3 regions of the Streptomyces sp. NPDC058401 genome follow, and region 2 is predicted to be linked to each of the others. Evidence: riboswitches for the same ligand, from Rfam matches in the RefSeq annotation. Region 2 holds a riboswitch; each other region holds the start of a gene.

Region 1 (9,591 bases), on a different contig from region 2:
GGCCCGGCTACCGGTGCTCGGGGTTCGGGAAGTCGAAACGGCAGCCCGCATCCCACAGGGAGCGCTGGTTGCCGTGCGCCGGCATCCCGCCGGACCGCTTGAGCAGGGCGGCCAGGTGCATGAGGTTCCAGCTCATGAAGGCCGTGTTGCGGTTGGTGAAATCGTTCTCGGGGCCGCCCGATCCGGGGTCCAGGTACGAGGGACCGGGTCCGGCCTCGCCGATCCATCCGGCGTCGGCCTGCGGGGGGATCGCGTAGCCGAGGTGCTGGAGGCTGTAGAGGACGTTCATGGCGCAGTGCTTGACGCCGTCCTCGTTGCCCGTGATCAGCGCCCCGCCCACGCGCCCGTAATAGGCGTACTGGCCCTGCTCGTTCAGGATCGAGGAGCAGGCGTAGAGCCGCTCGATGACCTGCTTCATCACCGAGCTGTTGTCCCCGAGCCAGATCGGGCCGCACAGCACGAGGATGTCGGCGTCCATGATCTGGCTGTAGAGCACCGGCCACTGGTCGCTCTCCCAGCCGTGCTCGGTCATATCGGGCCAGACACCGGTGGCGATGTCGTGGTCGACGGCGCGGATGAGCGAGGTCCGCGCTCCGGCCGACTCCATCACCGCGCGGCTCTTGCCGATCAGGCCCTCGGTGTTGCTGGGCTCGGGGGACCGCTTGAGCGTGCAGTTGACGTACACGGCGGTCAGGTCGGAGTAGTCGAGGTCGCGCGCGGGATCGATAGCCACCCGCCCAGCCTCACCGGCGACCGCCGTGGCCGCCACCGGGCCGCGCCCGTCCGGGCTCAGCCCGACGTCGGAGCCGGCGCCCGGGTCGGGGTCACAGGGATTCGATCATCGCGTCCGCGCTCGCCGCGTTCAGGGCGAGGCGGACGTTGCCGAGCACCGCGAGCCGGATGAGGGCCCGTACGTCGTCCCCGTGCGGGTGCGAGGCCAGCGGGTCGAAGAAGAACACCAGCAGGTCGATCTGCCCCTGGGTGATCAGCGAGCCGATCTGCTGGTCCCCGCCGAGCGGCCCGCTGCGCAGCGGGGCGACGTCCAGGCCGAGCCGCCGGTTGATCAGGGTGCCGGTGGTGCCGGTCCCGTAGAGCCGGTGCGGCTTGAGCTCGGCGGCCTTGCGGTCCGTCCAGGCGAGCAGGTCGGCCTTGCGCGCGTCGTGGGCGACCAGGGCGATGCCGCGCGGGCGGTCGCTGCGGCCGCTCGCTCCGGTGAGCCAGCTCGGGTCGGCCAGCGGGTAGAGGTGCACGGCCGCGGCCCGCAGCTCCTCACGGCTGATGGAACCGTCGCCGTCGACGTCGACCCGGTCGAAGGAGAGCGCGTCGAGCGAGCCGTCGATGCCGGTCGCCCCGAAGAGGCGCTCGTACTCCGCGCGGTCGATGCGGCCGTCGCCGTCCCGGTCCAGGGCGTCGGCAAGGGCGTCGAGGGCCCGCAGGGTGGACTCGCGGAAGTAGCGGTCGCCGTCGAAGGCGTCGCGCGCGGCCGCCGCGACGAACTCCTGCTCGCTGATCCGGCCGCCCCGGTCGGTGTCCGATGCGGCCTGCAGCTGCGACCACAGCTCGGAGTAGGCGTCGTGGAGAGCGGCCCTGCGGCGGGTGTCCCCGGGCTCGGTGAGCCATTCGGCGAGGCGGCCGGCGTAGGCGATGAGGTCCTCGCGGCCGAGGTGCCCGTCCCCGTCCAGGTCGTACGTGCGGAACAGCGCGGCGACGCGGGGCAGCCAGTCTTCGGCGGTCACAGACATGCGGAACTCCCTTTTCAGGTGGGGCTATTGAGGCCGATAGTAGCGGTGGGAACACGGTGCGTGACGCACAAGCGGAATACGGTCACCGCATGGCGCGATTGGGGCGGGTTGTGACCGGTCCGCGCGGCCGACTAGGGTCAGCGGGCCTTGGTGTTCGGGAAACCGGTGGGAAACCGGTGCGGCCCTCGCCACTGTGATCGGGAAGTCCGGCTCCACTCCTGCGGGAAAGCCACTGGGCTGCGCGGGAGGTTCCGCGCTGCCCGGGAAGGCGGAGCATGGACGTCAACCCGTGAGCCAGGAGACCGGCCGGGGCGCGTTGTCCATCCACGAGGTGCTGGAGAGGTCTCCCTACCCATGCATATAGCCGAGGGGTTCCTGCCCCCTTTGCACGCGGTCGCCTGGGGCGCCGCGTCCGCCCCCTTCGTCGTCCACGGCGTCCGCGCGCTCACCCGCGAGGTGAAGGCCAACCCGGAGAGCACCCTGCTCCTCGGTGCGGCCGGAGCGTTCACTTTCGTCCTTTCCGCCCTGAAGATCCCTTCCGTGACGGGCAGTTGCTCGCACCCCACGGGCACCGGGCTCGGGGCGATCCTGTTCCGGCCGCCGATCATGGCGGTGCTCGGCACGATCACCCTGCTGTTCCAGGCCCTGCTGCTGGCGCACGGCGGGCTCACCACCCTCGGCGCCAACGTCTTCTCGATGGCCATCGCCGGCCCGTGGGCGGGGTACGCCGTCTACCGGCTGCTGCGGAAGTCCGGAGCCCCGCTGATGGTGACCGTGTTCTTCGGCGCCTTCTTCGCCGACCTGGTCACCTACTGCGTCACCAGCGTGCAGCTCGCCCTGGCCTTCCCGGACCCGGCCTCCGGGTTCATGGGCTCGCTCGCGAAGTTCGGGGGGATCTTCGCGGTCACGCAGATCCCGCTGGCCGTGAGCGAGGGGCTGCTGACCGTCCTCGTGATGCGGCTGCTGATGGCGTCCAGCAAGTCGGACCTGGTCCGGCTGGGCGTCGCGAAGCTGACGGCCACCCGCACCGGAGAGAAGGCGGCGGCCTGATGAGCGGGATGTCCAAGAACGCGAAGATCAACACCCTGCTGCTGCTCCTGGTCGCGGCGCTCGCCGTCCTCCCGGTCGCGCTGGGGATGGGCGATCACAAGGAGGAGCCCTTCGCCGGCGCCGACGCGCAGGCCGAGACGGCGATCACCGAGCTGAAGCCGGACTACGAACCCTGGTTCTCCCCTCTCTACGAACCCCCGTCCGGCGAGATCGAGTCCGCACTGTTCGCCTTGCAGGCGGCCCTGGGAGCGGGCGTGCTCGCCTACTACTTCGGCGTCCGCAAGGGCCGCCGCCAGGGGGCGGCCGCTGCTGCCGCTCCCGCTCCCGCCGCCGCCCCGGAGGCGTAGCCGGGTGCTGCCGATCGACGTTGCCGCGCACAGCAGCCGCTGGCGCGGCCGGCACCCGCTGGAGAAGGCCCTGCTCGGGATCGGGCTGACGGTCACCGCCGTGTGCCTGCCGCCCTGGCCGGGCGGGCCGCTGGTGGCCGCCGCCACCCTCGCCGTGCTGCTCGGCCCGGCCGGGGTGGCCGGCCGGCAGCTCTGGCGGGCCTTCCGGATCCCGCTCGGCTTCTGCTTCACCGGGGCGCTGCCCCTGCTGTTCGCCGTGGGCGGCCCGGCGGGACCGGTGTCCCTGGCCCCCGACGGCCCCCGGCTCGCCGCCGAACTGCTGCTGCGCACCTCGGCGGCCTCGCTCGGGCTGCTGCTGTTCGCCTTCACCACCCCGGTCTCCGACGTGCTGCCCCGGCTGGTCCGGGCCGGGGTGCCGGCCCCCGTGGTGGACGTGGCCCTGGTCATGTACCGGATCGGCTTCCTGCTGCTCGACTCCATGGCCCAGGTCCGCCGGGCCCAGGCGGCCCGGCTCGGGCACACCGGCCGGGCGGCGGTGTGGCGCTCCCTGGCCGGGCTCGCCGCCACCTCCTTCGTACGGGCCTTCGACCGCGCGGCCAAGCTCCAGGCTGGGCTGGCCGGCCGCGGCTACGACGGCGCGCTGCGGGTCCTCGTACCGGAGGCGTCCCTGTCGTGGCGCTTCCTGACGGCCACCGCCGGCCTGCTGGCGGCCCTGATCACCCTGACCCTCACCCTGAAGGGGCTCGCCCTGTGAACCCGGTAGTGGAACTGTCCGGCGCCGCCTACGCCTACGAGGACGGCCCCACGGTCCTGACCGGCGTCGACTTCGCCATCGCCCCGGGCCGGGCGCTGGCCCTGCTCGGCCGCAACGGCAGCGGCAAGACCACGCTGATGCGGCTGCTGAGCGGCGGCCTGCGGCCCGGCGCGGGATCGCTGCGGCTGGACGGCACGCAGGTCTCGTACGACCGGGCCGGGCTCACCCGGCTGCGCACGTCCGTCCAGCTGGTGGTGCAGGACCCCGACGACCAGCTGTTCGCGGCCTCGGTCGAACAGGACGTGTCCTTCGGCCCGATGAACCTGGGGCTCCCCGCCCCGGAGGTCCGGGCCCGCGTGGACTCGGCCCTCGCCGCCCTGGACATCACCCGGCTCCGGGACCGCCCCACCCACCTGCTCTCCTACGGGCAGCGCAAGCGTGCGGCGATCGCGGGGGCGGTGGCGATGGCCCCTCGGGTGCTGATCCTCGACGAGCCGACGGCCGGCCTGGACCCGGACGGCCAGGAGCGGCTCCTCGACGTCCTCGCGGGACTGCGCGCCTCCGGCACGACGGTGGTGATGGCCACCCACGACGTGGACCTGGCGGTCCGCTGGGCCGACGACGCGGCGGTCCTGACCCCGACGGGCATCCGCTTCGGCCCGGCCGAAGCCCTCCTCTCGGAGCCGGCCCTCCTCACCTCGGCGGGCCTGCGTCCGGCCTGGTCCCCGGCGGTGGCCGCACTGCTGCGGGCCCACGGCCTCCTGGCGGCGGACGCCCCCGGCCCCCGAAATCCGGAGGCCCTGGCCGCCTGGCAGTAGGTAGGTTGCCCGTCCATGCAGACGCTGAAGGCAAGATCCGAACCGAAGTCCCTGTTCTGGGAGGGCGAGGACCTGGTCGACCCGGTGGGCGGCTTCCGCCGCTGGACCCCGGACGGCCGGGAGCATCCGGGCCGCCGTCCGGCGTCCCCCTGGTGCGACCGTGCGGTGCGCTCCCCCTCGGGGCGCTGGACGGTGCTCTACGAGGAGCGCGGCACCACGGCCGTGCTGCTGGACGGCGAGCGGATCGCGCGCGAGCTGCCACGGGGTGACAACCTTCCCGAGGACTACGACCACGCGGTGGCCCTCGGCGCGCTGCCGGACGGCCGCGAGGTGCTGGTGAGCTGCCCGGAGGAGTACGACGTCCTCCAGGTCGAGGACGTCGCCACGGGCGAGCGGCTCACCACGGGCCGGCGCACTGCCGGTGATCTGTTCCAGTCGCGGCTCTCCGTCTCCCCCGACGGCCGCAAGCTCCTGGTGGCCGGCTGGATGTGGCATCCGTTCGGGATCGCCAACGTCTACGATCTGGCGGCCGCGTTCGTCGACCCCACCGCATTGGACCGGGACGGGGAGCTCCTGGGCCCGGCCGCCCTCTACGCCGAGGTCGGCTCCGCCTGCTGGCTCGACGCGGACCGGGTCGCCGTCTCGGGGACCGGTGAGGGCCCGGGCGACGCGGAGGCCCCCGCCCTCCAGGACGGGCAACTGGGCGTGTGGTCCTGCCGGGAAGGCCGCTGGCTGCGGCGCAGCGCCGGAGCGGGCGGCTGGGGAACCCTGGTCGGGTGCGGCGGGAACCTGGTGGCCTCGCTGACCGATCACCCCCGGCTGGTCGACGCCACCACGGGCGGCGTCCTGCGGGAATGGCCGGAGATCCGCGTGTGGCACCGGGACGGGGCGTACGGGGTCACCCACATCCCCTCGCCGGTGACGGCCCCGCACCCCGACGGGAGCCGGCTGGCCGTGGCCACGGAGCAGGGGATCGCGGTCCTCGATCTGCCGCAAACCTAGGATGGCCGCATGTCGCTCCCGCACGCCATCCTCACCGCCCTGCTCGAGAAGCCCTCGTCGGGGCTGGAGCTGACCCGGCGGTTCGACAGGTCGATCGGGTACTTCTGGTCCGCGACGCACCAGCAGATCTACCGCGAGCTCGGCCGGCTGGAGGAGTCCGGGCTGATCCGGGCGCTGCCCAGCGAGGGGCCCGTACGGGGGCAGAAGAAGGAGTACGAGGTGCTGCCGGCCGGGAGCGGGGAGCTGGCGCGGTGGGTCGGGGAGGCGCAGGATCCCAAGCCGGTGCGCGATCCGCTGCTGCTGCGGATCCGGGCGGCCGCCGTGGTGGGGCCGCAGGGGCTGGCCGCGGAGCTGCGGCGGCATCTGGAGCTGCACCGGGCCCAGTTGGCGGTGTACGAGGGCATCGAGGAGAGGGACTTCCCGGCCGGACGGGAGTCCGACGAGGACCGGCTGCGGCGTGTCGTGCTGCACGCGGGAACCGGGCTGGAGACCTTCTGGCTGCGCTGGCTGGAGGAGGCCCTCGCCGAGGTGGAGGCCATGGCCGGCGGGACCGGGCAGGGCTGACGCACGCCCCCGGCCCGACAGGGGGCCAAGGGCGGCGCAAAGGCTTACTTGTTCAGGGAGGCCCAGAACTCGTCGAAGCTCAGCAGGCCGTCGTCGTTCGAGTCCTTGGCGGCGATCACGGCCTCCGCGACCGGGCCGGTGACGAACGGGTCGCCCATCGCCGCCATCGCCGAACGGAACTCGTCCGCCGTCACGAAGCCGTCACCGTTCACGTCGAACTTGCCGAACGTCGTCCGTGCGCTCTCGATGTCCGCCACTGGGTCCACCCCTTCTTGGTGCTTGTTGACCGGCTCAGGGTAGCGGCACGCCCGGCCCCCTCACGCCCCGGGTCCCGTTCGAGCGGCAGATAGAAATTCAATTACTCTTCCGTAGTGCGGAAGCGATAATTCCAGCCAACAATTCAAGCCCCCACTTGTCACGCTCCGGGACCACGGCATAACGTAGCGACATTGCCGCCACACCGGGAGCGCAGGGCTCCCAGGGACAAGCGGCAACAAGGGCGATCACACAGGTGACGATCACAGCTGACGCATCATTCGAAGTTCTGCCCTTCACCCGCACTTGCCACCACATCTGGGAAGACGGCGACCATGTGCTCATCGGGGTGAGCCCCGGCAACAGCTACTTCAGCTCCGAGCGCATATCCGACCTCTCCCGATGGGCCACGACCCGCTTCGCGCAGGTCGACTTCGTCTACGCAGACCTCCACGTGGACAGGATGTTCGCCGCCTTCGGCTACACCCAGGAACACGCGGAGAAGCGTGCGACGAAGGAAATCAAGGCAGTCCGGCGACGGATTCTCAAGGGCGTGGAGGAATCAGGACCTCCGCACGCCGAGATCCGCGTGAGGGCACTTTCGGAGTTCCAGACGAACCCCGTCTACCAACTTCTGCACCGCCGCGTACTCCATTTCCTGGAGACCGACGACAAATTCCGCAAGGGCTGCGAGGAAATGGCCCTGCACTTTGTCGGCTCCAAGTTGCCGGAAGGTGAATCCATCACCGACGCGCAGTTGCAGGTGTGTTTCGATTACATGGCGGCCGAGCTGCCGTTCTTCATCGACACCCCGAGCATTCTCGACGTCCCGTCCTCCGTGGCGGCGTACCACGTCAAGATGCCGATGACCGACCTCCTCTTCTCGCGCGGTGGGGGACTGCGCGCGACGAGGAACCAGGCATACGCCGTGGTGCGGCCCGAGGCGGCCGAAAAGGCACAGAGCAACCCGAACCACCCGAACACGCACGCGCACACCGCACCAGCCGAAGGGACCGTCGATGAGCGTCGAGCAGCTTGAGGCCCATTCCGATCAGGGCACCGGACAGACCACCGGGCCGCTCATCGACTTCCCCCTCTCGCGGCGCGGTGACGTGCTCCCCGAGGAGTGCACCTGGCTGCGCGAGAAGGCGCCGGTCGCGAAGGTCCGCACCCTCACCGGGGATCCGGCCTGGCTGGTGAGCAGCTACGCGCTGGCCAAGCAGGTACTGGAGGACGAGCGCTTCAGCCTCAAGGACACGGCGAACGCCGGCGTCCCGCGCCAGTACGCACTGACGATCCCGCCCGAGGTCGTCAACAACATGGGCAACATCAACAGCGCCGGTCTGCGCAACGCGGTCATGAAGGCGCTCAACCCGCGCCAGAAGGGCCTGCAGGACTGGCTGCGCGCGAAGGCGGGCGAGCTCATCGACCAGCTCCTCGCCGAAGGGGGGCCCGCCGACCTGCGGGCCGGGTTCGCCGACCCCTTCTCGGCGGCCCTGCACTGCCAGGTGCTGGGCGTGCCGTTCGAGGACTGGCGGCGGCTGATGTCGGGGCTGGACGTCGCGTTCATGACCGCGCGCGAACCCTTCGCCGACTCCGCGCTCAACTGGTACAAGGACGTCGGCTACTTCGAGCAGCAGCTGAAGGCTCAGCTGGCGCTGCCTGCCGAGGAGCGTACGGGGCTCCTCGGCAAGTTCGCCGAGCTGAAGGAGGCGGACCCGGAGTCGGCGCACCTGACCGACGACATGTTCGCCACCGTCGCCGTCTCCCTCTTCGGGGCCGGCGCCGTCTCCACCTCCGCGTTCCTGACCCTGGCGGTCCTGGCTCTGCTGCAGAAGCCCGAGCTCATCGGGTACCTGCGCAAGCACCCGGAGCGCATGGGCAAGGCCGTGGACGAGCTGCTGCGCTGGAACCTGTCCGTGGGCGACGGCCTGCCGCGCATCGCGATGGCGGACATCCAGGTCGGGGAGGTGCTGGTCAAGGAGGGCGAGCTGGTGCTCGTCCTGCTGGAGGGGGCCAACTTCGACCCGGAGGCCTTCGAGAACCCCGACGAGCTGGACCTGGAGCGCGAGGGCCCCAACGCCAACCTCGCCTTCGGCGCCGGCCGGCACTTCTGCCCGGCCTCCGCGCTGGGCCGGGCGCACGCCGAGATCGCACTGGAGGTGCTGGTCGAGCGGCTGCCCGAGCTGCGTCTCGCGGTGCCGGCGGAGAACCTCGTGTGGCGGACCGGCTTCATCAAGCGGCTTCCCGAGCGGCTCCCCGTCGCCTGGTGAGGAGACGGCGGTGAGCGGTAGAGCGTGCCCCGGGAGCTGTGCGAGTTCCCGGGGCACACCCGCGTCGTGCGTACGCGCGGCCTACCGGAAGATGCCGGTGTGGCCGAGGGAGTAACGGCCGGGCTGCGGGTAGACGGCGAGGCCGTGCGGGCCGCTGCCCACCGGGATCTTGGCGAGCTGCTTGCCGGTGGTGGTGTCGATGGCGTAGACCTCGGAGTTGTAGCGGCCCGAGAGCCACAGCACCTTGCCGTCGGCGGAGACGCCGCCCATGTCGGGGCTGCCGCCGTCGGGCAGCTCCCACTTCTTCGTCAGCTTGTTCTGCGTGAAGTCGAAGACGGAGACGGAGCCCTCGCCCCGGTTGGAGACGTACATCTCCTTGGAGTCGCGGCTGACGTACAGGCCGTGGCAGCCCTTTCCGGTGGGCAGCAGCTTGGGGGTCTCGAACTTGTCGCCGCCGAGCACCCACATGCCGTGCGCCATCATGTCCGCGACGTAGAAGGTCTTTCCGTCCGGCGAGACCTTGACGTCCTGCGGCATCGCGCCCTCGAAGGGCAGTTTCTGCTGGCCGACGACCTCCATCTTCTCGGTGTCGACCTTGAGGAGTTCGCCGGAGAACTCGCAGCTCACGATGAAGTAGCGGCCGTCCGCGGAGAAGTCCGCGTGATTGACGCCGAAACAGGTCACCGGGACGGTTTTCACCCGGTCCATCGTGTGCGGGTCGCGGAAGACCAGCTCCTTGTCCATCGAGGCCATGACCACCGCGTACTTGCCGTTGGGCGTGAAGTA
Region 2 (9,591 bases):
CGACGAGCTGCCGGGCCCGCGCGGCCGACAGCTTCTGCGGGTCCTGCGGCTTCGTGCCGCCGTCGGGATCGCCGACGGCCACGGTGCCGGCCTTGCGGGGGCCCGAGCCCTGGAGCGCCCAGAGGAGCGAGGACTTGCCGGAGCCGTTGCGGCCCATGAGCGCGGTGACCTCACCGCCGTGGAGCACGAGGTCGACCTCCCGTACGGCCGGGACGCCCTGGTAGGCCACGGTGACCCCGCGCGCGGTGAGGAGTTCGGGATGGGCGGCCGTCGGCGCGGGGCGTACCGGCGGGGGAGTCCGGCCGGCCAGCCGGGCCCGCAAGGGGGCGGCCGCACGCCGGGCGTCGCGGATGGAGAGCGGCAGCGGGGACCAGCCGGCCGTGCGGCCGAGCTCCACGACGGGCGGTGCGATGGACGAGGTACGGAAGATCTCGGCGGGCGTGCCCGATACGACGAGCCCGTCGCCCGGGAGGTGGATCACGCGGTCGGCGTACTGGACCACGCGCTCCAGGCGGTGTTCGGCGAGCAGTACGGTGACGCCGAGGTCGTGGACGAGGCGGGTGACGGCGGCGAGGACCTCCTCGGCGGCCGTGGGGTCCAGGGCCGAGGTGGGCTCGTCGAGGACGAGGACCCGGGGGTGGGCGGTCAGGACGGAGCCGATCGCGACGCGCTGCTGCTGGCCGCCGGACAGCTCGTGCAGGGCGCGGTGGCGCAGGTCGGCGAGGCCGAGGAGATCGAGGGTCTCCTCGACGCGCTTGCGCATGGTGGCCGGCGGGACCGCCAACTGCTCCATCGCGTAGGCGAGTTCCTCCTCGACCGTGTCGGTCACGAACCCGTCCAGCGGGTCCTGTCCCACCACGCCGACCACGTCGGCGAGTTCACGTGGAGGGTGCGCCGCGGTGTTCCGTCCGTCGACCACGACGCTGCCGAAGAGGGTGCCGCCGGTGAAGTGCGGAACGAGGCCGTTGACGGCGCCGAGGAGGGTGGACTTGCCGACCCCCGTGTGGCCGACGACCAGGCACAGTTCGCCCTCCTCCACGGTGAGGTTCACCTCGCGCAGGACCGGTTCGTCCGCGTCGTCGTACTGGACGGTGACCTCGTCGAAGGTGATCACTTGGATTCCTCGGTGCGCTGGGCGGGGACGACCGCGCGGGCGGGCGGGGCCGGGGGCGGGGCCAGGAAGCCGGCGGTACCCGCGAGGAGGATCGCGGCGGCGGGTACGAGCGGCAGGGTGGGCCAACTGAGCGGGTAGATCGAAGGGTTGAGTTCCGCGGCATTGAAGCCGACGTTGGTGAAGAGGAGGACCGCGGAGAGGACCCCGCAGCCGGCCACGGACCATTCGGCCGCGCGCCAGGGGTCCGGCCGGTAGGTGGTCCGGGTGATGCGCCGGCCGCCGAGACGCAGCCCCGCGAAGCACAGCAGGGCGCCGGCCCCCATGCACGGCAGGCCCAGCAGTTTCGGAGCGGTGGCGTCGAGCAGTCCGTACGCCCCGGCGCACAGGCCGCACATGCCGAGCAGCATGAGGGCGCCGGTCAGCCGCCGGGAACGGCGGGTGGCGGTGCCCGCGCGGCCGTAGCCGCGCGAATCCATGGCGGCGGCGAGGCGCAGCGACCGCTCCAGGGCGTCTTCGAGCACCGGTACGACGATGCCCCGCAGGGCGCGCAGCCCCTTGGCGCGGCCGGCCCGCAGCCGCCTGGCCCGGTGCACCCGCTGCACGCTCTGGACGAGTTGGGGCGCGACGCTGATGGACACGGTGACGGCGACGCCCAGTTCGTAGAGGGCGCCGGGCAGGACCCGCAGGGCGCGCTTGGGGTTGGCGAGGGTGTTGGCGGCGCCGATGCAGCACAGCATGCAGGCGAGCCGCAGTCCGTCGGTGGCGGCGGAGAGCAGGGCCTCCAGCGAGACGGGGCCGCCGAGCTGGATCCCCGCGTACCAGTCGGGTGTGGGGATGTGCGGCAGGGAGAAGAGGAAGTGGTCGCGGGGGGTGATGCCGGTGGCGAAGACGGCGCGGAACAGCACCCGGATCGCGACCACGGTGAGGGCCAGGTACAGGTAGTAGGCGAACCCGCGGGCCCAGGGGGCCTCGGTGCGCCGCATGGTGACGACGTAGCCGAGGACGGCGAGGACGAGGAACAGCAGCAGCGGGTTGTTGGTGCGGCTGACGGCGGTGGCCAGGGCGAGGGCCCAGATCCACCAGGCGACCGGATGCAGGGTGCGGGGCAGCCGCCGGCCGCCCGTGTCCGGCGCGACGGCGGACACGGGCGGCACGGGCGGCTTGGCCGCGGCCACGGGGGTGGTGCGGGACACGCGGCTACTCCGTACCACGACGGCGGCGCCGGGCCGCGTACACGGCGGCGCCACCGATCAGGAGCACCAGGGCTCCGGTGGCGACGGCGGGCAGGTACGAGCCCACGTCGTGGGCGGCATCGGCGGCGGGGGCCGCCTCGACGACCCGGGGACCCGGCGCGGACGCGGCGGCCGCCGGCGCGCTCGACGAGGCCGAGGGGGAGGGGGAGGGAGCCGGGGAGGCGCTCTCGGAGGGACTCGGCGAGGCCGGTGGGCTCTCCGGAGCGGTGGGGCCGGGCGTCGGCGTCTGCGGGTCGGGCTCGGGCGGGTTCTCCGGCTTGGGACCCGTGCCGACGGTCGGCGGCACGGGCGCCGCCGTGCGGGTGTCCATGGGCGCGGGTCCGCCGGTCGGCTCGGTGTTCTTGGCCCGGAGCTGGTCGGGGGTGACGGTGGGCTTGCCCTCGGTGCCCTCGATGTCGGTGCCGCCGAAGATCCACAGGTCCACGCTGCCCGGCTCGGGCTTGTAGAGCATGGCGCCGAGCTGGCTGTACTCCCAGGTGTTGCGGCCCGGGTCGGCGTGCCAGTACGACCAGTAGGCGGAGGCGGGAGGCGTCAGCACGCAGTCGTCCTGCTGCGGGGTGGGGAACTGCTTGCCGCCCTGGAAGCCGCTGTACCCGATGCGGCAGATGAAGGCGGGACCGTCGTGGCCGGTGCCGGTGGTGGCCCAGCCGCCCTGGTTGAGGAGCTCGTAACCGGTGGTGGGCGTGGAGCCGCAGGAGCGGTAGACCGGGCCGCCCCAGCGGCTGAAGTCCACGGCGAGGACGGCCCCGGAGGACGTGGTGCACTGCCCGATGGGCAGCGGGGCGGCCCCGGCGGGGGCCGCGGTGGCGGCGAGGGCCGCCACCGTCAGCCCGAGCGCGGCGGCCGTACGCGACAGGGCACGCAGGACGCGGCCGCGGATCACGCCTCGCCCCCGGTGGCCGCGCGGCGGCGCTTCGCGGCGCGGGTCAGGCCCCAGCCGCCGAGGGTCAGCAGCAGGGCCGCCGCGCCGAGCCCGCCGACCTGGGCGCCGGTGGAGGCGAGGCCCCCGCCGTTCCCGCCGGAGCCCGAGCCGCCCCCGCTCTCACCCGGGCTCACGATGACGGGCGAGGAGGAGGAGGGGGAGGGCCGCACCGAGGTGCTGGGCACGGGCTGCGGGCCGGTGCCGCTCATGTCGCGGGTCAGCAGGCCGAAGGAGATGCCGGTGGCGCCGCCGACGGCCTGCGCGGAGGCCCGGACGTCGGAACCGGGCTGGCCGCCCTTGGCGATGGTGAAGCCGCCGTCGCCGTTCTGCTGGGAGACGAGGAACTTGCGGGCCTTGGCGATGCGGTCCGCGTGCTTCGTGCCGTCCAGGGACATCCCCTGCACCGCGAGGGCCGCGGAGTTGACGGAGTTGCCGGATGCGCCGGGGAAACCGCCGTCCTCCTTCTGCTGGGTGGCCAGCCAGGCGACGGCCCGGTCGACGGCCTCCTGCGAGGCGGCGTCGGGGAGCAGGTCGAGGGCCATGGCCGCCATCGCGGTGGAGTCCACCTCGGCCCGGCTGGCCTCGCCGATCAGGCTGGGCCAGGCGCCCGAGGGCTCCTGGAGGCTCTTGAGGTAGGCGATCGGTTCGGCCGCGGCGGCCGTCTCGCCGGCGCGGACCTGGGCGATGACACCGAGGGACTGGGAGAAGACGGAGGTGGCGTAGGCGTAGTTGCCCTTCGCCGCGCACTGCTTGGGGGTGTCGTTCTTCGCCGCGCAGACGCCCTTGGCGAGCGCGGCGAGCAGGTCCTGGCCGCCGAAGTCGCGGGGGTCGCGGCCCACGGCTTCCGCGAGGAGGGCCGTCTTGCCGAGGGAGCCGCCGCCGGCGTACTTGGTGCCGATCAGCGTCCAGTCGTTGATGGTGCGTCCCTTGCCGTCCTTGCCGCCCTTGTCGAGGAAGTCGACGATGCCCCGCAGCGCGGAGTTGTCCTGGCCGGTGGCCGCGAGTGCGTAGGCGCCGTCGATGGTCAGGCCGTAGTCGGCGAAGCCGGTGCCCGGGCCGCTCTCGTAGTAGCGGCCCTGGATCAGACGGCTGTGGTCGGCGAGGTACGCCGAGCCCTTCCGCAGGTCCGGCCCGTCACCGGCCGGAGGGGTGACGGGCGGGGTCACCGGGGGAGTGACCGGCGGCGTGGTGGGCGGCGTCGTCGGCGGGGTGGTCTTCTTCGTGGTCAGCGCCACCAGATCGCTCTTGGCGCCCGCGACGGCGGCCGGGGCGGTCGCGAACAGCCGCGATTCGGTGTCGTCCTCCTCGAAGCCGAAACCGGCCCCCGGGAACTGGTGCCGGGAGAGCCAGGAGACGCCCGCGTCCGCGAAGGCCCCGTCGCCGAGGGCGCGCAGGGCCTGGGCGGCCCAGGCGGTGGAGGCCGGGCTGCCGGTCGTCAGGTACGAGGCGGAGGGCCAAGCACCGGTCGCCAGCTGGGACTTCTTGAGCCAGCCGCGGGCCTTCTGCACGGCCGCGTCGTGACCGCCGGCCCGCTTGAGGGCCAGCGTGATCAGCCCGGTGGAGTTCGCGTCGCTGTCGCACCATTCGCCGGCGCGGATGAGGATGGAGGTGAAGCCGCCGTCCTCGCACTGGAGCCCGGTCAGCCGGTTCACGGCGTCCCCCGGCGGTGTCACGCCTCCGTTCAGCAGGGCGATGACGGCCATGGCCTGGGCCTCGGACTGGCCGGTGGTGCGGAAGTCCCCCCTGGTCAGGCAGCCTTCGATGTTCTCGCCGTCACCGATGTCGCGCGGGCAGACGTACGTCAGCAGGTCGCCGAGCAGGTCGTGACCGCCGAAGGCGCGGGGGTCCTTGCCGGTGGCCTCGGCGACGAGCGCGAGCCGGGCGGCCGCGGTGGCGTCGGGGATCTTGTCCTTGCCGGCCGGGTAGGCGTACGCATCGGTCTGCGCGGGTGCGGCGAGGAAGCCCGCGACCTTCTTGGCCGCCGGGCTCTGCGGATCGCCGGCCTTCAGGGCGAACACGGCCTCGGTGGTGAGGAAATGGTTCGGGGTGGTGGCGCCCTCGTCGACGACGCGCTCCCCGTCCGTCAGCTTCCCGGTGACCCAGCGGGCGGCCGCGGCGACGTCGACCGACCCCGCGGGCACGGTGGGCGGGGCCGTCGGCACGGTCGGATCGGGGGTGGAACCTCCCCCGGCGCGCACGTCGTCCGGGGAGAATCCGGGCCTGCCCGAGGTGCCCCCGACGTCGGTGCCGCCGTAGACCCAGGCGTCCACATCGCCGGGCTGCGGGGTGCGGGACATGGCGCCGAGCGAGCTGTAGGTCCAGCTCTTCTGGCCGGGGGAGGCGGTCCAGTACGACCAGTAGGCGGTGGCCTGCGGGGTGAGGACGCAGTCCTCCTTGGCCGGAGTGGGGTACTGCGTACCGGAGTTGAAGGAGCCGTTGCCTATCCGGCAGATGAATCCGTCACCGTCGTGGACGGTGCCCTCGGTGGTGAAGCCGCCGGTGTGCAGCAGCTCGTAGCCGGTGGTGGGGGTGGTGTCGCAGCCGCGCTCGACCTTGCCGCCGAAGGGGCCGAAGTCCACGGCGACGACGGCGCCGTTGGTGGCCGTGCACTGCTCGATCGGATCGGCGTTCGCGGAGGTGGGAACCGTGAGGAAGGCCACTCCCGCACCGAGCGTCAGGAAGGACGCGGTCACGAGGGAGAGGAACCGCCGTCTCGTTCCCGCACGCCGTTGCGCCTGCTGTTCGGTCCCCACCGCGGCCCTCGTCTCTGCCGGGCGGCCGGGTACGTGGCGATGCGCCCCCGCAGGGCTCATGGGCCATGGGGAGGCTGCGACGACCACACCGCAGTCCGCGACGGCGTTCTTCGTACTTGTGACCCAGCCCCAGGCATTCCGGCTCACCCGGGACGCCCCGGGCCTACGGTTGCGGGTCAGCGCCGGAATTCGACCGGCTTCCCCTGGTACTGAGCAGTTATCAGCCGGAGTGCAACACGGATGTCGGTGACGCGTCAAGGTGGCGTGAGTCTCACGGGGCGCTCACCCGGGCACCGGCGCGGGTCCGGCGGCTGCCCGCCCTCCGGGTGGCTGGCGGAGCCTTGATCACTCCGGTAGCGTCCTGGGCTGCCACGTGGGGGAATCCGGTGCGAAGCCGGAGCTGACGCGCAGCGGTGTGGGACGGCGGGGGCCGTTCCGAGCCCGAATGCCCAAGCGGCGATGCACTACAGGAAGCCGTACCACGCGTTCCGGACGGCGGCCCTCCGACCATGCCCCGGCCGTGCTCGTGTGCGGTGACGTGCGGGCGTGCTCAGGCGGTGGCCGGCGTTCGCCGATTCCAGGAGCAGGCCATGTCCCGTCCCCGTACCTCCCGCCGCCTCGCGCTCGCGGTGCCCGCCGCGCTCGGCGCCCTCGTCCTCACCGCACTGCCCGCCTCCGCGACCTCCAGCCCGGCGCAGATCGCCACGTCCAAGACGAACGGCGTCACCTACCTCAAGTCGCTCCAGGCGGCGGACGGTTCGTACGCCGGGTCCGGGCTGTCCAACGAATGGGCGTTCAGCGCCTTCGCCGCCGCCGGTACGGCCGTCGTCGACGTCTACCCGGGCGGCGACACCACGAAGAACGCCCGCACGGTCTACCGCAACCTGCTCTCCACGGCGGCCTGGCCGCAGGCCTCTCCGGTGGTCACCGACTACGAGCGCGGCACCCTGAACGCCTACGCGGCAGGCATCGACCCGGCCCGCGTCTCGGCCTCGCGCAACCTCGTCGCGAACGTCTACTCCTACTGGCAGACGGCCGAGGCGGGCTACTTCGGCCCGTCCGGAAACTTCAACGGCACGGTCTTCGCGGCCCTTTCGCTGCGCGGGGCCAAGACCCAGGGCGGCGCCCACCGCATCCCGCAGGCGCTCACCGACTCCATGGTCACCCGCATCCGCGCCAACCAGCACGTGGACGGCGGTTGGACCTACAACAAGGCCGAGGGCAACCCCACCGTCCTCAACTCCGCGGGCGACGTCGACATGACGGGCGCCGCGATGGCTGCCCTCTGCGTCTCCGGCGTCCCCAACACGGACGCGGACGTCGTGCAGGCCAAGAACTTCCTCAAGGGCAAGCTGGCCGCCACCACCGGCGCCTTCAACTCCCTGTACGGAGTCAACACCAGCTCCAACGGCTGGGGCGTGGCGGGCCTGAACGCCTGCGGCATCAACCCGCAGACCGGCGACTTCCTCACCGCCAACGGCAAGACCCCGATCGACTTCCTGATCGCCAACCAGTACAACCCGGCGGGCGGATTCAAGTACAAGCCCGCCGACACCTCGCCCTCCGCCTACGCCTCCATCGACGCACTGCGCGCCGTCGTCGGCGGCGGATTCACCACCGCCCCGCCGGCCCCCGTCACCCCGGGTGCCCCGCAGTGGGTCGCCCAGTCGGCCTTCACCGCCGGCACCGCCGCCAAGCTGGCCCTGACCGTCGACGACGGCGCCGGCGGCCTCAAGGTCTGCTCGGTGGCCTTCACCCCGACCGGGACGACCACCACCCTCGGCGACGTGCTGAACGCCGCGACCACCGGCGCCACCCCGTCGGGCTGTGTCGCGGGGGTCACCCCGTCCTCCGGCACCGGCACGATCACCAACGTCAACGGCAAGGCCAACAGCGGCTCCGACACCTGGAAGGTCAGCGTCGACGGCTCGGCCTTCGCCGGCGCCGCCCGCAACAAGGTGATCAACGTGGGCGACACGATCGCCCTGCGCTGGGGCGCCTGATCCCCGCGGGTGCGGGCCCCGGCTCAGCGGGGCCCGCACCCGTTTCGGGCTGTCGGCGGCTCAGCCGTGGGTGAAGTGCGGAGGCCGTTTGTCCACGAAGGCGGACATGCCCTCCTTCTGGTCGGCCGAGGCGAACACCGCGTGGAACAGGCGGCGTTCGAAGCGGACTCCTTCGGCGAGGGTGGTCTCGAAGGAGCGGTTCACGGCCTCCTTGGCCATCATCGCCACCGGCTTCGACATCCCGGCCACGGTCTCGGCCACGGACAGGGCCTCGGCGAGCAGCTCGCCCGCCGGGACGATCCGGGAGACGAGCCCGGCCTGCTCGGCCTCCTCGGCGCCCATGGTGCGGCCCGTCAGGCAGAGTTCCATCGCCTTGGCCTTGCCGACGGCGCGGGTGAGCCGCTGCGAGCCGCCGATGCCGGGGATGACCCCGAGCTTGATCTCGGGCTGCCCGAACCTCGCGGTGTCGGCGGCGAGGAGGATGTCGCAGAGCATCGCCAACTCGCAGCCGCCGCCCAGCGCGTAGCCGGAGACCGCGGCGATCGTCGGCGTACGGACCTGGCCGAGCCGGTCCCAGGCGGTGAACCAGTCGGAGAGGTACATGTCCATGTAGCTCTGCGGCCGCATCTCCTTGATGTCGGCGCCCGCGGCGAAGGCCTTCGCGGAGCCGGTGAGGAGGATGCAGCCGACCTCCGGGTCCCGGTCCAGCTCCTCGGCGGCCGCCACCACCTCGGTCATGACCTTCAGGTTGAGGGCGTTGAGGGCCTCCGGCCGGTTGAGGGTGATGACGGCGACCCGGCCCTTGCGTTCGAGCAGGATGGTCTCGTAGGGCGTACGGGCGGTCATGCGGATGCTCCGTTCTGCGGTCGGAGGGTGCGGACGATCGCGGAGAAGTCCAGCCCGGCGCCCTGTCCCGCGGCGAACGCGGCGTACAGCTCGGCGGCCTTGAGACCCAGCGGCGCGTGCACGCCGCCCGCCCGCAGGGCGTTGGCGGCCAGGCCCAGATCCTTGGCCATGAGGGGTGCGGCGAAGCCGGGCCGGTACTCGCGGTTGGCGGGACTCGTCGGAACCGGGCCGGGGACGGGGCAGTTGACCGTGAGCGCCCAGCACTGGCCGGAGGCGGTGGAGGCGACGTCGTAGAGCGCCTGGTGGTCCAGGCCGAGGCTCTCGGCGAGGACGAAGGCCTCGCTGACACCGATCATCGAGACGGCGAGGATCATGTTGTTGCAGATCTTCGCGGCCTGCCCCGCGCCCGCTGCCCCGCAGTGCACGGCCTTCTTCCCCATGACGTCAAGGAGGGGTTCGGCGGCGGCGAACTCCGCCTCCCCGCCACCCGCCATGAAGGTGAGCGTGCCCGCCTCGGCGCCGACCACCCCGCCGGACACCGGGGCGTCGAGCGCCCGGTGCCCGGCGGCCGTGACGGCCTCGTGCGCGGTGCGGGCATCGGCCACGTCGATCGTGGAGCAGTCGACGAACAAGGTGCCGGGCCGGGCGGCGGCGAGCAGCCCCTCGTCCCGGTACAGGGCGAGGACGTGGCGGCCGGCCG
Region 3 (9,591 bases), on a different contig from region 2:
GAGGCTCCGGCGCGCAGGGCCGCGTACACGTACTCGTCGAGGTCGAAGGTGGTCAGGACGAGGACGCGGGGCAGCGGGTCCACCGCTGCCGCGAGGATCCGCTCGGTGGCGGCCGGACCGTCGAGCCCGGGCATCCGGATGTCCATCAGGATCACGTCCGGGCGGGTGGCGGCCGCGCGGGCCACGGCGTCCTCGCCGTCCTCGGCCTCACCGACCACCTCGATGCCGGGCGCCGCCTGGAGCAGGGCCGCCAGTCCGGCCCGGATCAGGACCTGGTCGTCGACGACGAGGACCCGGATCACACCGACGGCCGGTTCTCCGGCCCGAGGGGACGCGCGGGGGTGACGGGCGCGGTAGTGACCGGCAAGGTGAGGCGCACGCTGAATCCCCCCTCGGTCCGCGGGCCGACGACCACTGTTCCGCCGTAGAGCCTCGCGCGTTCGCGCATGCCGATCAAGCCGTGCCCCGGCCCCGGGACAACGTTGGCCGGATCTGGTCGGCCCGCACGGACGCCGCCCGCTGCGCCCACCGCACTCACCGCGCCCGCAGTTCCCACTGCGCCTCCGTCGTCGGTGACCGTGACCTCCAGGGCGTGCGGGAGGTGGGCGACGAGGACGTCGGCGCGGGCCGCGGGAGCGTGCTTGATGACGTTGGTCAGGGCCTCCTGGACGACCCGGTACGCGCACAGTTCCACACCCGGCGGCAACGGCCGCGGGGCGCCCTGCGTCCGCAGTACGACGGGAACGCCCGTGGCCCGCACCCGCCGGGCCATCTCCGCGAGCCCCGCCAGGCCGGGTATGGGCGCGTACGGGGTCCGCTCGCCGTCCCGGTCCTCCTCCGCGGGCGCGCCGGGCCGGACGTCCGCCTCCTCGTCGCCGCCCGAACGCAGCAGGGTCAGCATGCGCCTCAGTTCGCGCAGCCCCTCCTGGCTGGTCTCGGCGATCGTGCCGAGCGCCGCCCGGGCCTTGTCCGGCGCGGTCGGGAAGACGTAACCGGCCATCCCCGCCTGCACGCTGATGACGGACATGTGGTGGGCGACGATGTCGTGGAGCTCCCGGGCGATGCGCCGCTGCTCCTCGGTGACCGCGCGGCGGGCCCGCCACTCCTGCTCGCGGTGCAACTGGGCCGTGACGGCTGCCAGTTGGTGATTGCGTTCGCCGAGCCGGCGGGCGCCGTTGCCGAACGCCGCCACCACCGCGGGGACGCACAGGGCCTGCAGCACCGCCACCCACATCCCCAGCCCCAGCGCATGGGCGCTCAGCCCGCTGAGGAAGACCACGACCGCGGTCAGCGCCGTGCACGCGGCGACGGTACGGGGCGGGCGGTGGGCCGCGACCCCGTACAGGGCGACCAGGGGGCCCCAGAAGTTGAGGGAGGGCGAGTACCCGGCGGCGAGGTACCCGGTGTAGGCCAGGCAGCAGGCGACGAGGACGGAGACCGGGGCGGTCCTGCGCAGGACGAGGGGCAGCCCGACCAGCACGGTGAGCAGGTAGGCGGCGGCGTCGAACCGGGGCCAGCCCGCCGGCCTGTACTGGTGTCCGGTGACGACCGCGACCCCGGTCAGGCCCAGGGCCATCAGGGCGTCGGCCAGCCGGGGGTCGACGGAGCGGAACCGGTCAGCCGCCGCCCGCCAGGCCCAGGTGCGCATCGGCGAACCGTACGCGGCAGGGCGGGCGTTGGTCGTCATACCAGGGGTGTAGCGGGCGGGGGTCCCGTACTGACGCGGAGGTTTACCGGCGGGGTCCACTCTGCGGTTGACGCCGGGCGGGTGCCGTCCGGGAGACCGTACGGAGGTCCGACCGACGGCACGCCGCCCGGCGTGCCGATCACCTCGACGCTCCACAGGGGGATCCCATGCTGTTCACCAGGAAGGCCGCCGTCCTGACGGCGGGCATCGCACTCGTCGCCGGCCTCGGCCTCACGGGCACCACCGCACAAGCGGCGGGCACCGGGGTGCTGGCCTGTTCCACCAGCGACGGCGTGACGAAGCGGACGAGCACCGTCGACACCATCCAGATCGAGCTGCGCTACAGCCCGTCCACGCGCTGCGGCTGGGGCCGCATCTACGCGGCCGACCCGGGCGACATGGTGTGGGTGGACCGTTCCAGCAACGGCGGCAGCAGTTGGACCGCGCTGGGCGTGACCACCGTCCAGTCCGGCACGGACACCCACACCCCGCCGTTCAACGACGCCGGCTACCTGATGCGGGCCTGCGCCAAGAACGACTCCACCCAGCACGTCCACTGCACCGGCTGGTACTGAGCCGCCCCCGGCCGTGCGGCCGCCCCGGCCTCGTGGACGGGCAGCCGCACGGCCGGCACGGCCCGTGACCGCTGCTAGCGGAGGTAGGCGGGGAGCACCTCGGCGAGCCGCTCGTACTCCTCGGCCCGGTTGTAGATCTGCCCGCTCACCCGGATCCCGCCGCCGCCCGGCCAGGGCCAGATCAGGACCCGGATCCGCTGCTCGGCCGCGAGCCGCTCGCGCAGGCCCTGGGCGGCGTCCGGGGTCTCGGCCACCCCGGGCGGCAGCCGCAGCGTGCGCAGGGCGAGGCCCTCGGTGTACGGGAGCGGGGCGACCGCGGGGATCTCGGCGAGCAGGGCCGCGCCGTAGGCGGCGAGGGCGCTGTTGTGGGCCCGCACCTTGGCGGCGTCGAGCTCCTCCAGCAGGTCCAGCCCCTCCGGGGCGGCGAGCCAGCCGGTGTAGTCGTAGGTGGCGCGGTTCTCCACGGAGCGCGGGAAGCCGTAGTGGTCCTCCCAGGACGGGACCGGCGGGCGGACCCGGTCGCGGTGCTGCGGGGCGACGGCCAGCATCGCGGTGCCGGAGGGGGCGTAGGCCCACTTGTGGAGGTTGCCGAACCAGAAGTCGGCGCCCCCGCCCAGGGGGTCGGGGATCATCCCGGGGGCGTGGGCGCCGTCCACGATGGTGGTGACGCCCCGCTCGGCGAGTTCGGCGAGCAGCCGGGGCGAGGCGATGAGCCGGGCGGTGGGCGAGCTGATGTGGTCGAGTACGGCGACCCGGGTCCGCGGGGTGAGCCCGGCCAGCACGGTCTCCCGTACGGCGTCCTCGTCGGGGAGGTCGGTGCCCAGGGCCACGGTGGTGAGGGGGGCGCGGCGGGCGGCGGCCGCGACGACCGTGCCGTAGCCGTGGTCGGTGACCAGGATCTCGTCGCCGGCGGCGAACTCCACGGCGTCGAGGGCCACGTTGGCGGCCTCGGTGGCGTTGGACACGAAGGCGAGCCCGTCCGGATCGCCGCCGAGCCGGGCGGCGATCCGGGTCCGGGCCGCGACGAGCCGGTCGGGGGCGCCGATGAAGAAGGCGTCGGGATCGGCGTGCGCCTGTGCCCGGAGGGCGGCCTGCGCCTCCTGGACGGGGACGGGTACCGCGCCGAACGACCCGTGGTTCAGGTGGGCGATCTCCTCGGAGAGCCGGAACAGCGCCCGGCCGCCGGGGAATTCGGCGGGGCGGCGTACGGACCCGCCGCGCGTGGCGGCGCCGGCCCGGCCGGCGGTGTCGGCGTGATCGGCGCGGGGGGTCCGGTCGGTCGGCTCTGCGGGCTGGGTCACGTGGGGTCTCCGTGGATGCGGCGCGGCTGTCGGCCCGATCATGCCCCGCCGTCCACCGGAGCGACAGTCCCTCCTCCGGCCATCGGCGCCGCGAAGGCGCGGCGGCACCGCAGGAGCAGCTCCCGTAGGGCGGGACTGCGGGTATCGCGCCAGACCAGGGACAGCAGGGCCGGGATCTCCACGTCCTCGATGGTCCGGGCGGTGAGCCGGTCGCGATAGGAATCGGCCATCGAGGCGCTCAGGACGGCGACCCCGAGCCCGCGCGCCGCGAGGTCCGCCACGGCATCGGCGGCGCCGGCCTCCAGGGCGATCGCGGGCCGCAGCCCCTGTCCGGCGCAGGCCTGGTCGAGCACCGTACGCAGCCCCGTGCCCGGGGGCATGCAGATGACCGGGTACCCGCCGAGGTCGCGGAGGGTCACCCGGTCCGCCACGGCCAGCGGATGCCCTGCCGGGACCACGACGACCAGGCGCTCGCTGATGAGGGTGAACGCCTCCAGTCCCTCGGGGGTGGTGGCGGCGGTTCCGACGAGGGCGAGGTCGACGGCGCCGGCGCGCACCGCCTGGACGAGGCGGTCGGAGTTGTCCTCCAGCAGGGCGATCTCCACGCCGGGGTGGGCCCGGTGGAAGGCGGCGAGGGCGTCGAAGAGGGGGGTGATGGTGCAGCCGACGACCATGCCGACGGTGAGGCGGCCCCGGATCAGGCCGGTCACCTCCCCTACCGCCTGGGCGAGGGCCCCGGTGGCGGCGAGGGCGGTGCGGGCGTGTTCCAGAGCGGCCTTGCCCGCGACGGTGAGGGTGGCGGTGCGGGAGGACCGGTCGAAGAGTTCGGCGCCCAGTTCCTCTTCGAGGCGGCGGATCTGGGCGCTGACACCGGACTGGCTGATGTGGACGCGTTCGGCCGCGCGCGTGAAGTTCTGCTCCTCGGCCACCGCGACGAAGTATTCGAGCTGCCTCAGTTCCATGACTGTGGATTCTAGCTTCCAGCAGAACCAGCTGTTGGACTTCTGGTGCGGCGGGCGTCAGGCTTGGAACACAGAGCACACCCCGGTTCCAGCACAGGAGGCAGCGATGTCGGACTACGCGTCGTACGAGAAGGCCCTGCAGCCCGAGGACATCACCCGCCTGTTCGTCGAGCGGTCCAACGCCGGCGACGCGGCCGGGGTGGCCGCGCTCTACGAGGAGGACGCCGTGATGGCCTTCCCGCCCGGCGAGCTGACGGTGGGCCGGGAGGCCATCCGCGCCCTGTGGGAGCAGGTGCTGGTGAACCGGCCGCACTTCGAGCCGGAGCCCCCGCTGCCGACGCTCGTGAGCGACGGCATCGCCCTCACCTCCACCCCGCCGAGCGACGGCACCGGGGCGCGGGCCCAGGTCGTACGCCGCCAGCCCGACGGCAGCTGGCTGCGGCTGCTGGACCAGCCCGAGTTCGCCCCGGCCCCCGGCGGAGCCGCGTAGGCGGGGTGCGCAGGGAGGCGCGTCCGGGGTGAGCAGGGGGGCGCGTCAGGCGGCCGGCGGTCGCATGGTCTGGCGGAGCGTGGGGCGTGCGCCCAGGTCCGCGAGCCAGTCGTCGAGGTCGGTCATGGCGGGCGGGTCCAGGTGGGCCGGGTCCACCGTGGTGCGGAGCTGGTGGGGAACCCCCGAGGCGAGCAGGAGGCGCAGGCTGCGCTCCGCCGAGGCGGCCGCGTGGCCGATGCCGGTGACCCGCTCGTAGCGGCCGGGCGGAGCCTTCACGTCGAAGCCGACCCAGTCCAGCAGGCCCGCGTCGAGCAGCCGGGTCAGCCGCCGGGGGAAGGCTCCCCCGGTGTGGAGCCCGACCTCCAGGCCCAGCGCACGGGCCTCCCGTACCGCCTGCGGCAGACCGCGCTGGAGCAGCGGTTCCCCGCCGGAGAAGACGATCCCGTCGAGCAGCCCCGTCCGGCGGGCGAGGTGGCCGAGCACCTCGTCCCAGGAGACGGCGGCGGGGGCCCGGGCGGGCAGCAGACCGGGGTTGTGGCAGTAGCCGCACCGCCAGGGGCAGCCCTGGCAGAAGACGGTGGTGACCAGCCGGCCGGGCCAGTCGCAGGTGGACAGCCGGGACCAGCCGCCGATGCGGATGACCCCGTCCGGCTGCGCGGTGGCGCTCACGCCTTCGCTCGCCCCGCCGGCCGCTGCGGCGCTCACACCGTCGCCTTGAAGTGGACGCGCTCGGCGTGTTCGCCCTTCTTGCCGATGTTGAAGGAGGACACGGGGCGGTGGTAGCCCATGACCCGGGTCCAGACCTCGCACGCCGCCCCGCAGGTGGGGCAGTTCGGCTGCTCCCCCGCCAGGTAGCCGTGGTCCGCGCAGATGGAGAAGGTCGGGGTCACCGTCAGGTAGGGGAGCCGGAAGGTCTCCAGCGAGCGCCGGACCAGCTTGGCGCAGGCCTCCGCCGTCGGGATCCGCTCGGGGGTGTACAGGTGCAGGACGGTGCCGCCCGTGTACTTGCCCTGCAGTTCGTCCTGGCGCTCCAGCGCCTCGAAGGGGTCGTCGGTCCAGCCGACGGGCAGCTGCGAGGAGTTGGTGTAGTACGGGTTGGCGTCGGTGCCGGCCTGGAGGATGCCGGGGAAGCGGGCCCGGTCCTCCTTCGCGAAGCGGTACGTCGTGCCCTCGGCGGGGGTGGCTTCCAGGTTGTAGAGGTGGCCGGTGCTCTCCTGGAAGTCGACCATCCGGGCCCGGACCCGGTCCAGGAGGCGGACCGCGAGGGCGTGGCCCTCGGGGGTGGTGATGTCGTGGGCGTCCGCGCTGAAGTTGCGGACCATCTCGTTGATCCCGTTGACCCCGATGGTGGAGAAGTGGTTGCGCAGGGTGCCCAAGTACCGCTTGGTGTAAGGGAAGAGACCGCCGTCGATCAGGTCCTGGACGGTGATCCGCTTGATTTCGAGACTGTCCTTGGCGAGTTCGCACAGCCGGTCCACCTCGGCCAGCAGCCCCGGCTCGTCGCCCGCGTAACGGTGCCCGAGGCGGGCGCAGTTGAGGGTGACCACGCCGAGCGAGCCGGTCTGCTCGGCGCTGCCGAAGAGGCCGTTGCCGCGCTTGAGGAGCTCGGTCAGGTCGAGCTGGAGCCGGCAGCACATGGAGCGGATCATGTGGGGTTCGAGCTCGGAGTTGATGAAGTTCTGGAAGTACGGGAGCCCGTACTTGGCCGTCATCGCGAAGAGCCGCTCGGCGTTCTCGCTCTCCCAGGGGAAGTCCCGGGTGATGTTGTAGGTCGGGATGGGGAAGGTGAACACCCGCCCGGCGGCGTCGCCTTCGGTCATCACCTCGATGTACGCCCGGTTGATCATGTCCATCTCGGCCTGGAGCTCGCCGTAGGTGAAACCGGTCTCCTCCCCCGCGACCACCGGGATCTGCTCGCGCAGGTCCTCGGGGCAGGTCCAGTCGAAGGTGAGGTTGGTGAAGGGGGTCTGGGTGCCCCAGCGCGAGGGCACGTTGAGGTTGTGCACGAGCTCCTGGACGCACTGCCTGACCTGGTCGTACGTCAGCGCGTCGAGGCGGACGTAGGGCGCCAGGTAGGTGTCGAAGGAGGAGAAGGCCTGGGCGCCCGCCCATTCGTTCTGCAGGGTGCCGAGGAAGTTCACGATCTGGCCGACGGCCGAGGACAGGTGCCTGGGCGGGGCGGAGTCGATCTGTCCGGGCACTCCGTTGAAGCCCTCGGTCAGCAGGGTGCGCAGGGACCAGCCGGCGCAGTAGCCGGAGAGCATGTCCAGGTCGTGGATGTGGAGGTCGCCCTCGCGGTGGGCGCGGGCCACGGCGGCGGGATAGACCTGTTCCAGCCAGTAGTTCGCGGTGACCTTGCCGGCGGCGTTGAGGATGAGTCCGCCGAGCGAATAGCCCTGGTTGGCGTTGGCGTTCACCCGCCAGTCCCGGCGGTCCAGGTATTCGGTCACGGTCTCTACGGCGTCGACGACAGCAGTCACGGCAGCCCTCCCACGAGGCTCGGCACGGAAGAATGGCGGGCACTCTTGAAGGCCCTTGCCGGCAGGTGTCGGACTCGTCCGCCGTGGCGGACTCACCGTTGCGGGGCAGTCCCGGATTCCCACCGGGTTCCCTGTTGCCTCGGTCGGGGAGAGGCCCCGCCGAACCGGCAAGGCCAACACTACATATAGATGTGAGAGCTGAAGGCCACCACTACATATGGGGTGACGAAGGTCCCGAGCCACGGGACTTCAGCCCCTGCGGAACGGTGCCGGAGCCCCGGGACCGCGCCGGACCCCGGCGGATCGCGCCGGGGCCCCGCGTGCTCAGCTCCGGCCGCTGGTGGCGGCGTAGTACTGGAGGTCCTGCACCTCCACCGTGCGGTCCACCCGGTAGCGCAGCTCCACCCGGGCCCCGGCCTTGCCTTCGCGGACCACGGACGCCGAGCCGGTGCCCGGAGCCAGGGGCAGCAGTTCGGCGTGGACCCCGGCCGGGGCCGCGTGCGTGTCCCCGGCCGCGCCCACGGCCGTACGGATGCTCGCGGGCGCGGTCAGGAAGCTCAGCACCTCCACCGTGTCCCGGGCCGCGGCGCTGCCGCCGCGCAGCGCCATCACGAGGGACTGGGCGCCGCTCGGGTCCGCGGCGGCGAACTGGGTGCGCGAGCTCAGGTACAGCGTGTCGCGGACGATCTTCGGCCAGCCGCCGGTCTTGAACCGGGTGAGGTAGTACGAGGAAAGGTCCAGGTAGGCGTGGCCGTTGTGCAGGGAGGGCGCGAACTGGCTGCCCTCGCTGTAGTCGTTCCACGTGGTGAGCTGGACCCAGTCGGCCCCGTCCTCGATGGCGCGGTTCCATGTGGCGCGCAGGGTCGCGGTGTTGCCCGCCTCGTCGTAGATGCCCTGGTTGGGGCGGGCGTCCTGGACCGATACGGGCTGCATCCAGATCTTGCCCGCGGCGTGGGCGCGCCGCACGTCGCGCGTGGAGCTCTCCTGGCCGACGTAGCTGCGGCTGCCCCACTCGGAGAATCCGTAGCTGATCGGCCCGAACTCGCCGCTGTGCGCCCCGAAGTCGAGGAAGAGGGGGACGAAGGCGGTACGGATGCCGTGCCGGGACTTCAGGATGTCCATGACCGTGGTCCACCAGGCGACGCTCTTCTCCTCCGCCTTGAACGGCGAGACGACCAGCCGTCCGTCGGGGAGCCGGTGGGCCGCCGGGGCCCTGCCGAGTTCGGCGAGGAGGTCGGCGAGCACGGCCGGGTCGTCGGTGCCCAGGGAGGTCATGTCCGGCATCAGCATGACCTTGAAGCCCGGATCCACCGAACGGGCGGCTTCCATCAGCAGGTTGCAGCGTTCCCGGTTCTTCCCCGTCAGGGAGAGCAGGTCGAGGGTGAACCCGTCGATGCCGGCGGCGCGGGCCGTGCGGACCTCCTGCTGGAGGTTGGCGAGCTCCCAGTTCCCGGTCTTGGGCGGGACGGGCAGCGGCCGGTCGCGGAGCAGGCCGCCGTAGCGCTCGTGCTTGCCGTTCTCGCCGTCCGGGGTCAGGTAGTTGCGGGTGTAGTAGTCGGCGTCGGCGCCGACGTTGTCCAGGGAGAGCGGGTACGGGGTGAAGTAGTGGGCGAAGACCAGCTTCTTGCCGGCGGCGCCGGAGCGCAGGGCGGCCGGCTGCGGCAGGTCGAAGGGCAGGGCTCCGGCGGGGCGCGCTCCGCCGTCCGCGCCCGATCCCTGGGCCTTCGGGTCCGGGGCCGGCCCGCCCGGGCTCTGCGGGGCGGGGGTGCCCGGGCCGGTGGTGGCGGGGTTGGTGGTGGCGGGCGCGGGGCCGCCGTCGGGGGTGCCGGGCAGGATGCCGCCCGGGTCGGGTGCCGGGCGGGCCCCCCGCGCGCCGGTGACGGTGTGGGGGTCCCAGGCGAGGCCGGTCGCGGCGCAGACGCCCACGAGGAGGAAGGCGGACAGGAGGAGGCTCAGCAGAGGTCTTCGGTGCCGGAAGCCCGCACGGCGCCGGTGCGACGCGGGTCTCGCGCCCCGCCCTGCCCGACGCCGGTCCGCACTCATCTTGACCCCTCCCCCGAACGATGCCGCGCCGGGCCCGAACTTCGGGCCGTACA

The links. Region 2 has a riboswitch for cobalamin ahead of ACFWNV_RS10680 (prenyltransferase/squalene oxidase repeat-containing protein). Riboswitches for the same ligand answer to the same signal wherever they lie in the genome.
Region 1: it holds a riboswitch for cobalamin, as region 2 does, so the genes downstream of both, ACFWNV_RS34295 (energy-coupling factor ABC transporter permease) here and ACFWNV_RS10680 (prenyltransferase/squalene oxidase repeat-containing protein) in region 2, are expected to answer to the same signal.
Region 3: it holds a riboswitch for cobalamin, as region 2 does, so the genes downstream of both, ACFWNV_RS10180 (ribonucleoside triphosphate reductase) here and ACFWNV_RS10680 (prenyltransferase/squalene oxidase repeat-containing protein) in region 2, are expected to answer to the same signal.

What each region holds. Positions count from the first base shown of each region.
Region 1 covers NZ_JBHXKA010000150.1:1,275-10,865, forward strand. Annotated here, with positions in the region: gene ACFWNV_RS34285 (flavodoxin family protein) at 8-733, opposite strand; gene ACFWNV_RS34290 (methylglyoxal synthase) at 825-1,742, opposite strand; cobalamin riboswitch at 1,874-2,068, shown strand; gene ACFWNV_RS34295 (energy-coupling factor ABC transporter permease) at 2,097-2,792, shown strand; gene ACFWNV_RS34300 (energy-coupling factor ABC transporter substrate-binding protein) at 2,792-3,139, shown strand; gene cbiQ (cobalt ECF transporter T component CbiQ) at 3,144-3,893, shown strand; gene ACFWNV_RS34310 (energy-coupling factor ABC transporter ATP-binding protein) at 3,890-4,711, shown strand; gene ACFWNV_RS34315 (hypothetical protein) at 4,727-5,713, shown strand; gene ACFWNV_RS34320 (PadR family transcriptional regulator) at 5,723-6,277, shown strand; gene ACFWNV_RS34325 (EF-hand domain-containing protein) at 6,322-6,534, opposite strand; gene ACFWNV_RS34330 (tRNA-dependent cyclodipeptide synthase) at 6,789-7,571, shown strand; gene ACFWNV_RS34335 (cytochrome P450) at 7,552-8,805, shown strand; gene ACFWNV_RS34340 (YncE family protein) at 8,887-9,591, opposite strand, start outside.
Region 2 covers NZ_JBHXKA010000021.1:12,643-22,233, reverse strand. Annotated here, with positions in the region: gene ACFWNV_RS10695 (ABC transporter ATP-binding protein) at 1-1,114, opposite strand, end outside; gene ACFWNV_RS10690 (energy-coupling factor transporter transmembrane component T) at 1,111-2,307, opposite strand; gene ACFWNV_RS10685 (hypothetical protein) at 2,312-3,250, opposite strand; gene ACFWNV_RS10680 (prenyltransferase/squalene oxidase repeat-containing protein) at 3,247-6,042, opposite strand; cobalamin riboswitch at 6,153-6,291, opposite strand; cobalamin riboswitch at 6,419-6,493, shown strand; gene ACFWNV_RS10675 (hypothetical protein) at 6,633-8,045, shown strand; gene ACFWNV_RS10670 (enoyl-CoA hydratase) at 8,106-8,891, opposite strand; gene mmsB (3-hydroxyisobutyrate dehydrogenase) at 8,888-9,591, opposite strand, start outside.
Region 3 covers NZ_JBHXKA010000019.1:79,069-88,659, forward strand. Annotated here, with positions in the region: gene ACFWNV_RS10145 (response regulator) at 1-302, opposite strand, end outside; gene ACFWNV_RS10150 (sensor histidine kinase) at 299-1,687, opposite strand; gene ACFWNV_RS10155 (DUF2690 domain-containing protein) at 1,855-2,262, shown strand; gene ACFWNV_RS10160 (aminotransferase class V-fold PLP-dependent enzyme) at 2,337-3,563, opposite strand; gene ACFWNV_RS10165 (LysR family transcriptional regulator) at 3,602-4,525, opposite strand; gene ACFWNV_RS10170 (YybH family protein) at 4,632-5,015, shown strand; gene ACFWNV_RS10175 (anaerobic ribonucleoside-triphosphate reductase activating protein) at 5,061-5,720, opposite strand; gene ACFWNV_RS10180 (ribonucleoside triphosphate reductase) at 5,717-7,495, opposite strand; cobalamin riboswitch at 7,538-7,679, opposite strand; gene ACFWNV_RS10185 (endo-1,3-alpha-glucanase family glycosylhydrolase) at 7,820-9,538, opposite strand.